Sulfurisphaera tokodaii str. 7: one gene and its partners. The main gene of each other region encodes a partner of the protein of the gene in region 2 in a complex. Links are inferred from orthologs where the notes say so. Each region holds a gene or a part of one and is shown on either strand. Other genes may lie near its edges.

Region 1 (2,851 bases), 1.0 Mb from region 2 along the record:
AAATACATAATAGCACAAATTGCTAAGTTTAATCCAAAAGGAGATGTTATTGTAGTAGCAGCACATTCTATGGAGCTTGCTAAGAAATTTGGCTGGAAAGGAGATCTGAACAACACACCTGCTGCCTATTTAACTGGATACTTATTAGGTGTTAGGGCCTTAAAGGCTGGTATAAAAGAAGCTGTGGCTGACATTGGACTTTTCGTGCCTGTAAAAGGTAGTAGGATATTTACAGCTATTAAAGGGGCTATTGACGCTGGTCTCAGCATCCCAGTAGGAGATCTGGGTATAAAAGAGGATAGAATAAAAGGAGTTCATATAGCATCTTATGCCCAGAAATTAGAAGCTGAAAATCCTGAATTATTCAAGAGATTATTTTCTAAGTATTTAGAAAGGGGATTGCATCCTAAAGATCTTCCTTCACACTTTGAAGAAATATTAAATAAAATTAAATCTGGTGGAGCATAATGGCAGAAGAGGTTCCTGTAATTAACCCAGAAGAATGGAAACCTAGAACAAAAGTAGGTCAGTTAGTTAAAGAAGGAAAAATAACATCTATGAAAGAAATCTTTGAGAAAAATTATCCAATAACAGAGCCAGAAATAGTGGACGTGTTATTACCTAAATTGAAATACGAAGTAATGGACATAAAGATAGTGCAAAAGCAAACTGACGCTGGTGAAATATCTAAGTACAAGGTTTTAATCGTAATGGGAAATATGGATGGTTATGTCAGTTATGGTACTGGCAAGGCTAAACAATTAAGAGTAGCTATCCAAAAAGCCATAAAGAATGCTAAAATGAACATAATCCCAGTTAGAAGAGGATGTGGAAGTTGGGAGTGTACCTGTGGTGAAGCTCATAGTTTACCTTTTAAAGTCTATGGAAAGGCTGGGAGTGTTGAGGTTTTGCTAATGCCAGCTCCAAAAGGTACTGGGCTGGTAGTTGGTCCAGCTCTAAAAACTTTATTGACTTATGCAGGAATTAAAGATGCATGGTCTTTAACTAGAGGATCTACATATACTACAGAGAACTTTATAAAGGCTGGATATAATGCACTTTATAATACATATAAGTTTGTTACTCCAGTGGATTGGATGAGGAGGAAGTAATATGACTAGACTTTTAGGAATTATTAGAATAAGAGGATATGCAGGCACTCCCTGGTATATCCAGGATACATTGAAAATGCTAAGATTACCAAGAAGATTTAATGCAATGGTGTATGAAGATTCATCATCCATTAGAGGGATGTTGAAAATAGCTGAACCTTACATAACATGGGGAGAGCTAAATGAAGAAGGACTTAAATTACTTCTAACTAGATTACATACTAAAATAGGTAATCTTAAAATAACAGATGACATACTTAAAAGTCAATTAAAGATAGAAAGTTACAATTTATTTGTAAAGAAGATTATGGACGGAGAAATAAAACTGCATAAACTTGATGATTATTTCAAATTACCTATACGACTTCACCCACCAAGTGGTGGTTTTAAAGGAAAAATAAATAGACCTTTTAGTGTTAAAGGTGAATTTGGTTATAGAGGAGAAAAAATTAATGAACTAATTAAGAGGATGGTATAAATGACTGTGAGAAAAGAAAAGAAAAGCAGAAAATATAGAGGATATAGGACTCATGGTTGGGGAACAAAAGGACAACATAGAGATAGAGGTGCACAAGGAAGTAGGCAAATTGGAATGCATAAGGAAAAATGGTCATGGTTAGTAAAATATGGAGAAGGATGGTATGGAAAGCATGGATTTGTTAATCCTACAAGTAAAGTGTATAATGTTATTACAATGAGAAAGCTTCAAGAACTTATTGAAAAAGGCGAAATAAAAATAAAGGATGAGAATGGAAAGAAAGTAGTTGATTTAACTGAATATAGATATGATAAACTTATAGGCTCATCTGGACTAAAAATACCACTAGTAATTAAGGTGAATATGGCCAGTAAAAAAGCAATTGAAAAAGTTAAGGAATTAGGAGGACAAATTATATTAACCACAAGTGAATAGGCTTTTTTAGAGTAGTATGGGTTTTGTTGATTTTCTTGCTACACTAGGAGAATATTTACCAGCTGTAACTAAACCTAAAGATAGACCTTCTTTGGCAACTAAACTCCTTTGGTCGTTTATAGCTGTTATTGTTTATCTAGTAATGGCGTCAATACCACTTTATGGAGTTACCTCAGCAAATTCGTTCTTAAGCAATTTTTTGGCTGAAGAAATTATTTTTGCCTCAACTCAAGGTACATTAGCTCAACTAGGAATAGGTCCTATCATTACTTCTGGTTTAATTATGCAAATATTAGTAGGTTCAAAACTAATTCAAATGGATTTAGCTAAAGAAGAAGATCAAGCTAGATTTACTGAAGCAGAAAAAGGATTAGCTTTCGTTTTCATTCTAGTAGAATCTGCCTTATTTGGTTACGTGTTTACAAGAACTGCTGGTAATATTGAACTATCAGCTATTGTAACAATACAATTAATTGTTGCTACATATATAATTTTACTTCTAGATGAAATGATTCAAAAAGGATGGGGATTAGGATCTGGAATAAGTCTGTTTATATTAGCTGGTGTAACTAAAATTATGTTTTGGGATATGTTTGGTATTGCAGCAGTTAGTAATCAAAACTTACCAGTAGGTTTCTTCCCCGTGTTAATATCTGACATAGTAAGTGGAAAGAACATACTATCATTAATAGTAAATACGAGCACAACTACACCATTTCAACCAGATCTAGTAGGACTTATTTCTACCATTGGACTAATTATATTAATAATATATCTAACTAACATAAATATACAAATCCCAGTAACTACACAGCGATTAAGAGGG
Region 2 (7,404 bases):
GAAGTTAAAGCGTCAGAAAGACTAGAATTCTATTACAGTATGGCTAAAGAGCTTATAAGTAAAGGTTTTGCATATGTTGATACTTGCTCAGAGGAAGAGTTCAAAAAAATGAGAGATGCTAGTAAACCTTGTCCAAATAGGTTAAAATCAGCGGAGGATAATCTTTACTTATTTGAGAAGATGCTTAATGGAGAGTTTAAAGAAGGAGAAGCTGTAGTAAGGATAAAAACTGATCTCTCTTTACCTGATCCATCGCAAAGAGATTGGGTTTTACTTCGAATAATAGATGTTAAGAAAAACCCTCATCCTATCACTGGAGATAAATATTGGATTTGGCCTACTTATAATTTCGCAAGTGCCTTAGACGATCATGACTTAGGTATAACTCACATTTTCAGAGGTAAAGAACATGAAGTAAATGCAGAAAAACAGAAATGGATATACAACTACATGGGCTGGAAATATCCTTATGTTGAAGAATTTGGTAGGCTTAGATTAGAAGGATTTATGATGAGTAAATCAAAGATTAGAACAGTATTAGAGAAAGGCGTAAGCATTGATGATCCCAGATTACCTACGTTGGCTGGATTGAGGAGAAGAGGAATTCTACCAGAAACAATAATAGAAACTATAATTACAGTAGGTTTAAAGGTTAGTGATGCAACTATAAGTTTTGACAATTTAGCTGCACTTAATAGAAAGAAGTTGGATCCAATAGCTAAGAGACTTATGTTCGTTCAACAGCCTAAGGAGTTTATTATTGAGTTATCAGAACCAATTAGGGCAAAAATACCATATAACCCTAGTAAACCTTCAGAATATAGAGAAATTCTAGTAAATCCTGGAGATAAGATTCTTCTTGACGCGAAGGATGCAGAAGAAGGTGCGGTAGTAAGGTTAATGGAACTTTGCAATGTCACAATTTCTGGAAATAAATTAATATTTCATAGCAAAACTTTGGAAGACGCGAAGAAATTAAATGCAAAAATCATACAATGGGTAAAAAAAGATGAAGCTTCTAACGTTGAGGTAATTATACCAGATCCGAATGAAGAGAAGCCACCTATATCCGGTTATGGAGAAAAAGAAATTGGGAATCTAAAAATCAATGAAATAGTACAGTTCATAAGATTTGGGTTCGTTAGGGTCGATAATAAGATCGATAATAAGGTTACCGTAATATTCTCACATGAGTAACTTTATTAACCTAATAAGTTAATTCTTTTTTGCGTGACGAAATAAGAGGAGGATGAACGCATGTCTAAACCCTCATATGTTAAATTCGATGTACCAGAGGATTTGGCTAATAAGGTATTAGATGCTGTAAGAAAAGCAAAGGAATCTGGAAAGATAAAGAAAGGAACTAATGAGACAACAAAAGCTGTAGAAAGAGGCCAAGCCAAGCTGGTTGTAATTGCAACAGACGTGCAGCCCGAAGAAATAGTAGCTCACTTACCACTATTATGCGAGGAAAAGAAAATACCATATGTTTATGTCCCGTCAAAGAAGGCATTGGGAGAAGCATGTGGCTTACAAGTGGCTGCTGCCTCAGCGGCTATTATAGATCCTGGAGAAGCAAAGGATTTATTAGATGAGATTGTAAAAAGAGTAGAAGAATTAAAAGGTAAAGCAAGCTAAATTTTTTGGTATGAAAATTTTTGCTATAGGGAATGTTTTTAATCCTTCAGGTGTTTCTTCGCACATTATAAATGTTCTTAAAGGTCTTTCTAAATTAGGTGAAGAAGTCACATTATATGTTCCATATTTTCTTGTAGATAATAAAATTGAAATTTTAAAAGACTTAGAAAAAGCTGGAGTTCAAATATATCCTTTCGTGTATGATTATATTCAAAAATATAAAAGCAAAATAAGAACTACTAATTATTTTATAGAATCCCATACAGTTATATTTAGATGGAATGATATAGGAGCTGACAAGGTTTTATTAAGGGATCTAGATAGGATAAAGCCCGATATAATATATGATATGCATGAAGATACTATCACTTTAAGATTATCGTACTATTTAGGGAAGAAATTAAATGTCCCAGTGGTTAAGTTATTACATGATGAACCTTTTAGATATTCATCTTTTGGTAGAGGCTATAGAAAGATTCTCGGTCTTCAAGGTTTTATTTATGATGCTTTAATGTCTATTTTTTATAAGTTTGATAAAAGAGCATATGAAATTCCCATGGAAGATGGAATATTAAGAGGTATAGCCGCGGTATCATATGCGTCAATTTACTATTCGAAACTTGATGAAATAGCAAAAAAGTATCATGTGGCAGTGAAAGTTTACGAAATTGGAAATGCTTTTGATAAAGAGTTAATTTTTAAATATAGAAGAATAAAAGATAAAGGTGATTATGCAGTTTTCTTCGCTAGATTAGTACCTCAAAAAGGTCTTATGGAATTACCAAAAATTGCTGAGAGGCTTTCAACCAAAATAATTGTTTTTGGGAAATTATTTTCAGAAAAATACAAAAAAAATCTTCAATCTAAGAATATTGAATATCGTGGTTATAAGCCAATCGAGGAAGTATATGATACGGTTAGCAAGGCAAAAGTTTTAATATATCCGTCTCACCAAGATGGGTATTCACTAGTAGTTTTAGACACTTTAGCCCTAGGTACTTCTGTAGTAGCCTACGATATACCAGCTATTAGGTTTGTTTATGGAGGATTAAAGCCAGTGAAAATGGTAAAAGAATATGATTATTTATCTTTAGCAAAAGTAGCTAATGAAGTACTTAGTATGCCTGAAAAAGAATATGTTATGGAGCATGAAGATGAGAAAGTAAGAGCGTTTATAGAAAAACACTCTGACTGGTTAAATGTAGCTATTGAAACTAGAGATTTTTTAAAACAGTTTACTAGAAATGCTATATAATTATAATCATAAATTGTTCTTTTAATGCTATTAAATGTGGTAATTATCAATTTTAACTGTTTATGACGGGCCCGCCGGGATTTGAACCCGGGATCTCGGGTTCCGGAGACCCGTGCTTTGTCCTGGCTAAGCTACGGGCCCTCATTAAATGGCATTTAAGTTTATATCGTATTTCAGAATAATAATATTTTGTAGTGAGAAATGGCAAGACAAATTACACTTTTTGATTTTACATTGAAGAAAGAACAAAATAAGGATGAAAGTAGAAAAGAAGAGATCCCGCACGCTAATATCAACGAAGAGAGGAGAAAACCTAAGGAGTGGATAAAGGAGGCTGAAGAAGGGAAGAGTTATTTCTTACTTCAAGTTGATTATGATGGCAAAAAATCAAAAGCTGTTTGCAAACTCTATGACAAGGAGACGAAAAAAATATACATATTATATGATAATACAGGCCATAAACCTTATTTTCTTACTGATATAGACCCAGAAAAAGTTAATAAAATTCCTAAAGTTGTAAGAGATCCTTCTTTTGATCATTTGGAAACAGTAATTAAGATAGACCCTTATTCTGGTAATAAGATAAAACTTACAAAAATAGTTGTAAAAGACCCATTAGCTGTAAGAAGGATGAGAAACTCTGTTCCAAAAGCTTACGAAGCTCATATCAAATATTTTAACAATTATATCTATGATTTAGGCCTTATACCAGGTTTGCCTTATGTAGTGAAAAAAGGGAAATTAGAGCAAGTAAGACCAGAACTTAAAGGAGAAGAAGTAGATGAGATAAGAAAAGCTTTTGCTGATTCTGATGAAATGACTAAAGAAGCCGTTAACGATTGGATTCCTATTTTTGAATCTGAAGTTCCTGATGTGAAAAGAGTAGCAATAGATATAGAAGTATATACTCCTATTAAGGGACGAATTCCAGATCCAGAGAAAGCAGAATTTCCTATAATAAGCATATCCCTAGCTGGGAATGATGGTACTAAAAGAGTTCTAGTCCTACTTAGGGAGGATGTAAATTCTCAAATTACTAAGCACGATGTGATTGTAGAAACATTTAAATCTGAAAGAGAATTAATTAGAAGATTTTTCGATATAATTCTTGATTATCCAATTATACTGACATTTAATGGTGATGATTTCGATATTCCATATATTTATTATAGGGCTTTAAAGCTTAATTTTACCCCAGAAGAAATACCATTTGATATAATAAATGATGAGGGAAAATATTTAGCAGGTATTCATATAGATTTATATAAATTTTTCTTTAATAGAGCAATAAGAAATTATGCATTTGAAGGAAAATATAATGAGTATAATCTAGATGCAGTAGCCACAGCACTATTAGGAATGTCTAAAGTTAAGCTTGATACATTAATCAGTTTCTTAGATCTTGATAAACTGATAGAATATAATTCAAGAGATGCTGAAATAACTCTTAAATTAACTACATTTAATAATAATTTGGTATGGAAATTAATTATATTATTAGCAAGAATATCAAAGATGGGATTAGAGGAATTAACTAGAACTGAAGTTTCTACTTGGATTAAAAACTTATATTATTGGGAACATAGGAGAAGAAACTGGCTTATTCCATTAAAAGAAGAAATACTAACTAGATCAAGTCAGATTAAGACTGCAGCTATAATAAAAGGGAAGAGGTATAAGGGTGCTGTAGTAATTGATCCACCAGCTGGTGTTTTCTTTAATGTCGTTGTTCTTGATTTTGCATCACTGTATCCATCAATTATTAGGAATTGGAACATAAGTTACGAAACTGTTGATGTAGAAAATTGTAAGAACAAAGAATATGTAAGAGATGAAACTGGTGAAGTTTTACATTATATATGTAAAGATAAGCCGGGTATAACGGCTGTAATTACAGGTTTGTTGAGAGATTTTAGAGTTAAAGTTTACAAGAAAAAGGCAAAGTCACAAAATATATCTGAAGAGCAGAGATCGGTTTATGATGTAGTGCAAAGAGCAATGAAAGTATTCATAAACGCAACTTATGGTGTATTTGGTGCTGAGAATTTCCCACTATATGCTCCTGCTGTTGCTGAAAGTGTTACTGCAATAGGTAGATATGTTATTACTACAACGGTAAACTATTGTAGGTCAATTGGTTTACAAGTTTTATATGGCGATACTGATTCAATGTTTTTATGGAATCCATCTAAAGAGAAATTAGAAGAAATAATAAAATTTGTAAAGGGTAAATTCGGTTTAGACTTAGAAGTAGATAAAATATATAAATTTGTAGCATTTTCTGGTCTAAAGAAGAACTATTTAGGTGTTTATCCTGATGGAAAAACAGATATTAAAGGTATGTTAGCCAAGAAGAGAAATACTCCGGAGTTCATTAAAAAAGAGTTTAACGAAGTTAAGCAGCTTGTCACTACTATAAATTCCCCAGATGATATACCTAAGATAAGAGATCAATTGGAGTATAAGATTAAGGAGATATACGAGAAATTAAGACATAAGGGTTACAATCTTGATGAGCTGGCATTTAGAGTAATGTTATCTAAGCCTTTAGAAAGTTATACTAAGAATACACCACAACATGTTAAAGCTGCATTACAATTAAGATCTTATGGTGTAATGGTTCTACCTAGAGATATAATAATGTTTGTTAAAGTGAAAAGCAAAGATGGTGTAAAACCTGTTCAACTTGCAAAACTGAGTGAGATAGATGTGGATAAATATATTGATGCAGTAAGATCAACATTTGAACAAATACTAAAAGCGTTTGGTATTAATTGGGGACAATTTACTACAACTTCTATCGATACTTTCTTTAACATAAGTAAAAAGTAGTTTTATTCTTCTTCTTCAGCTTCTTCTGTTTCTGTCTCTTGTACTGGTGAAGTTACTTGTTTTGCGTATTCTAATAATTCGTTTTCACTTTTATCATCTATATAAGGAGAAACAACATAAACTTTTTTATCCTTAAAATCTGACTCAACCCACTCATTATCGAAACTGATCACAAATATAGGAATCTCAGCTATTGCCTCTGATTTTGTTCTAGATTTTATATAATTTTTTAACATTTCATAGGTTTGTGGTTTAAGAGGCAGAGGAATATGAATTTCATACATATCTTTCATTATTATGAAATCAGATAAGTTCTCATTCCATTCTTTTAGGGCTAACGTAGCTGTATTTCTTAATACTTGTGGTAAGTCACCTTCTACAATATCCTTTTTTGAAACTTGGCCATTTTCACTTTTGACTACTAAAACCTTCACTTATGCTCACCTATAACATATAAGTAAACTTGATGAGTCATACCTTTGTCTTCAACCTTTATAACTTCTTTTGGTACCCATCCTCTCATTTCGAATTCATGTGATACTACTCTAGTACCAGGCTTTAACTCTTTTTCTAATTTAGGTTTTAACATTTCATTAACGTTAGTTAGTAGAAACATAGTGACTATAGTAGCCTCTGAAAGATCGATCTCGAAAAAATTACCCTTTATTACTATGGCCTTATTTTCCACTCCGTTTCTCTTTATATTTTCTAGAGCTTCTTTTATTCTTTCGTCATTTATTTCAATACCCACAGCTTTTTTAACGTTGAAATCTTTTGCTGCAGTAATTATGATTCTTCCGTCTCCACATCCTAAATCATAAACAATATCTTCTGGTCCTGCATTAGCGATCTCTAACATCCTTCTTACTACTTTTTCTGGTGTTGGTACATATGGGACGTGAGGTATATAGCTCACTTTGCTCACTAATGTAATTTATTGGGACAAGATATTTTTAATTTTTTCAAGTGCTTGTTTTTTACCTTCTTCCGGGTCAGGCTCTAACTTCTGTGGATTAAAAGGCATTTGTGTTAATATAGGTGTAATTTTTCCATCATCTGTTTCTAAAAACAATTGTGGTAAAAAAGTCGTTCCAAATTCGTCTTTCTCTCCATAGTCAGCTAAAAAAGCATAATCTTCCATTTTTATTTCTTTTTCTATGTTTAGTTCCTTACTTAGTTCATCTATTACTTTTAAAAATGGTTTATGAGATGGATGTGCTTCTGAGGTTACCAGAATCAGTTTTTTAGCCTTCATATTCCCACTAAAAGTAAAAGTAATAGTTTAAAACGGTGATGGTTTTGATTACTAAGATAAGAAAGCAGTCTAAAAAGATATTGCAGCCTATAGCATTGGCTTTAATAAAGATTAATGTGTCTGCAAATACTATAACTTTTGTAGGCTTAATTCTATCTTTCTTATATTTAGCGATTATGTATTTCTTAAAAGATATAATAATTGGCTTGATTCTTCTTGCATTATCCGCATTTATGGATGCTATAGATGGGGAAGTTGCCAGATTAAGTAATAAAGCAGGAAGTAAGGGAAGTTTCCTTGATAGTAGTTTAGATAGAATAGAAGATATTAATTATATATCTGGGTTATTTAGTCTAGGTTTCACGCCCCTCTTAATAGGACTATTAATTGGTGTATCTGTAACAATTTCTTATTTAAGAGCTAA
Region 3 (2,840 bases), 1.0 Mb from region 2 along the record:
TAGAAAAGTTGCTAACACAGCAATTACTCCTACTATAAGAGAACTATAGAAACCTAACGGATATATATACCTAGCCAGAATTCCTTCTATTACTTTAGGACTATTTCTCATTCCCGGTATTTCCATCCCAGCTTCAACCATTTGTTGCGCTTGTGTTGCTGGATCAAGACCAGCGACATCAATCCACAGAATACCGAATATAATGGATAATACAATAAATACGACTGCATAGATTACTGCTCCTATTGGGTCAACTACTAAAGCAAACACACTATGTGGGACATTAGCTGGAGGGAAGAAAAACGCATTTGCAATATCTGTTAAGACTGTAGAGGCAGGAGATGATATATAGGAAGCTAACGATGCAAATAATTGGAAATCAGCACCTAAAACACTTACAAATATTACTGGGATGCTACTAACATATAAGAAGTTTAATGGAATTGTAGTCTTTATCCCTCTTAATCGCTGTGTAGTTACTGGGATTTGTATATTTATGTTAGTTAGATATATTATTAATATAATTAGTCCAATGGTAGAAATAAGTCCTACTAGATCTGGTTGAAATGGTGTAGTTGTGCTCGTATTTACTATTAATGATAGTATGTTCTTTCCACTTACTATGTCAGATATTAACACGGGGAAGAAACCTACTGGTAAGTTTTGATTACTAACTGCTGCAATACCAAACATATCCCAAAACATAATTTTAGTTACACCAGCTAATATAAACAGACTTATTCCAGATCCTAATCCCCATCCTTTTTGAATCATTTCATCTAGAAGTAAAATTATATATGTAGCAACAATTAATTGTATTGTTACAATAGCTGATAGTTCAATATTACCAGCAGTTCTTGTAAACACGTAACCAAATAAGGCAGATTCTACTAGAATGAAAACGAAAGCTAATCCTTTTTCTGCTTCAGTAAATCTAGCTTGATCTTCTTCTTTAGCTAAATCCATTTGAATTAGTTTTGAACCTACTAATATTTGCATAATTAAACCAGAAGTAATGATAGGACCTATTCCTAGTTGAGCTAATGTACCTTGAGTTGAGGCAAAAATAATTTCTTCAGCCAAAAAATTGCTTAAGAACGAATTTGCTGAGGTAACTCCATAAAGTGGTATTGACGCCATTACTAGATAAACAATAACAGCTATAAACGACCAAAGGAGTTTAGTTGCCAAAGAAGGTCTATCTTTAGGTTTAGTTACAGCTGGTAAATATTCTCCTAGTGTAGCAAGAAAATCAACAAAACCCATACTACTCTAAAAAAGCCTATTCACTTGTGGTTAATATAATTTGTCCTCCTAATTCCTTAACTTTTTCAATTGCTTTTTTACTGGCCATATTCACCTTAATTACTAGTGGTATTTTTAGTCCAGATGAGCCTATAAGTTTATCATATCTATATTCAGTTAAATCAACTACTTTCTTTCCATTCTCATCCTTTATTTTTATTTCGCCTTTTTCAATAAGTTCTTGAAGCTTTCTCATTGTAATAACATTATACACTTTACTTGTAGGATTAACAAATCCATGCTTTCCATACCATCCTTCTCCATATTTTACTAACCATGACCATTTTTCCTTATGCATTCCAATTTGCCTACTTCCTTGTGCACCTCTATCTCTATGTTGTCCTTTTGTTCCCCAACCATGAGTCCTATATCCTCTATATTTTCTGCTTTTCTTTTCTTTTCTCACAGTCATTTATACCATCCTCTTAATTAGTTCATTAATTTTTTCTCCTCTATAACCAAATTCACCTTTAACACTAAAAGGTCTATTTATTTTTCCTTTAAAACCACCACTTGGTGGGTGAAGTCGTATAGGTAATTTGAAATAATCATCAAGTTTATGCAGTTTTATTTCTCCGTCCATAATCTTCTTTACAAATAAATTGTAACTTTCTATCTTTAATTGACTTTTAAGTATGTCATCTGTTATTTTAAGATTACCTATTTTAGTATGTAATCTAGTTAGAAGTAATTTAAGTCCTTCTTCATTTAGCTCTCCCCATGTTATGTAAGGTTCAGCTATTTTCAACATCCCTCTAATGGATGATGAATCTTCATACACCATTGCATTAAATCTTCTTGGTAATCTTAGCATTTTCAATGTATCCTGGATATACCAGGGAGTGCCTGCATATCCTCTTATTCTAATAATTCCTAAAAGTCTAGTCATATTACTTCCTCCTCATCCAATCCACTGGAGTAACAAACTTATATGTATTATAAAGTGCATTATATCCAGCCTTTATAAAGTTCTCTGTAGTATATGTAGATCCTCTAGTTAAAGACCATGCATCTTTAATTCCTGCATAAGTCAATAAAGTTTTTAGAGCTGGACCAACTACCAGCCCAGTACCTTTTGGAGCTGGCATTAGCAAAACCTCAACACTCCCAGCCTTTCCATAGACTTTAAAAGGTAAACTATGAGCTTCACCACAGGTACACTCCCAACTTCCACATCCTCTTCTAACTGGGATTATGTTCATTTTAGCATTCTTTATGGCTTTTTGGATAGCTACTCTTAATTGTTTAGCCTTGCCAGTACCATAACTGACATAACCATCCATATTTCCCATTACGATTAAAACCTTGTACTTAGATATTTCACCAGCGTCAGTTTGCTTTTGCACTATCTTTATGTCCATTACTTCGTATTTCAATTTAGGTAATAACACGTCCACTATTTCTGGCTCTGTTATTGGATAATTTTTCTCAAAGATTTCTTTCATAGATGTTATTTTTCCTTCTTTAACTAACTGACCTACTTTTGTTCTAGGTTTCCATTCTTCTGGGTTAATTACAGGAACCTCTTCTGCCAT

What was found. Proteins that work in one complex are often made in the same cells at the same time.
Region 1: rpl7ae (region 2) and STK_RS02365 share a complex: the UniProt entries of both Methanocaldococcus jannaschii proteins name them as parts of the 50S ribosomal subunit. The link is inferred for Sulfurisphaera tokodaii str. 7 from one-to-one orthologs.
Region 3: rpl7ae (region 2) and STK_RS02360 share a complex: the UniProt entries of both Methanocaldococcus jannaschii proteins name them as parts of the 50S ribosomal subunit. The link is inferred for Sulfurisphaera tokodaii str. 7 from one-to-one orthologs.

What each region holds. Positions count from the first base shown.
Region 1 is NC_003106.2:423,856-426,706, reverse strand. It holds STK_RS02365 (50S ribosomal protein L30), read left to right. Parts: upstream 1-1,113; coding sequence 1,114-1,590; downstream 1,591-2,851. Other genes in the region: secY (preprotein translocase subunit SecY), read left to right, coding at 2,042-2,851; STK_RS02360 (uL15 family ribosomal protein), read left to right, coding at 1,591-2,025; STK_RS02370 (30S ribosomal protein S5), read left to right, coding at 468-1,112; STK_RS02375 (50S ribosomal protein L18), read left to right, coding at 1-468.
Region 2 is NC_003106.2:1,426,726-1,434,129, forward strand. What follows is about bases 1-2,947. They hold rpl7ae (50S ribosomal protein L7Ae), read left to right. Parts: upstream 1-1,257; coding sequence 1,258-1,638; downstream 1,639-2,947. Other genes in these bases: STK_RS07970 (glutamate--tRNA ligase), read left to right, coding at 1-1,197; STK_RS07980 (glycosyltransferase family 4 protein), read left to right, coding at 1,649-2,893. Outside these bases: STK_RS07990 (DNA-directed DNA polymerase I), read left to right, coding at 3,095-5,725; STK_RS07995 (DUF2286 domain-containing protein), read right to left, coding at 5,728-6,159; STK_RS08000 (protein-lysine N-methyltransferase), read right to left, coding at 6,156-6,641; STK_RS08005 (hypothetical protein), read right to left, coding at 6,660-6,980; pgsA (archaetidylinositol phosphate synthase), read left to right, coding at 7,016-7,404. UniProt on the Methanocaldococcus jannaschii protein: Multifunctional RNA-binding protein that recognizes the K-turn motif in ribosomal RNA, the RNA component of RNase P, box H/ACA, box C/D and box C'/D' sRNAs.
Region 3 is NC_003106.2:423,400-426,239, forward strand. It holds STK_RS02360 (uL15 family ribosomal protein), read right to left. Parts: upstream 1,718-2,840; coding sequence 1,283-1,717; downstream 1-1,282. Other genes in the region: secY (preprotein translocase subunit SecY), read right to left, coding at 1-1,266; STK_RS02365 (50S ribosomal protein L30), read right to left, coding at 1,718-2,194; STK_RS02370 (30S ribosomal protein S5), read right to left, coding at 2,196-2,840; STK_RS02375 (50S ribosomal protein L18), read right to left, coding at 2,840-2,840. UniProt on the Methanocaldococcus jannaschii protein: Binds to the 23S rRNA.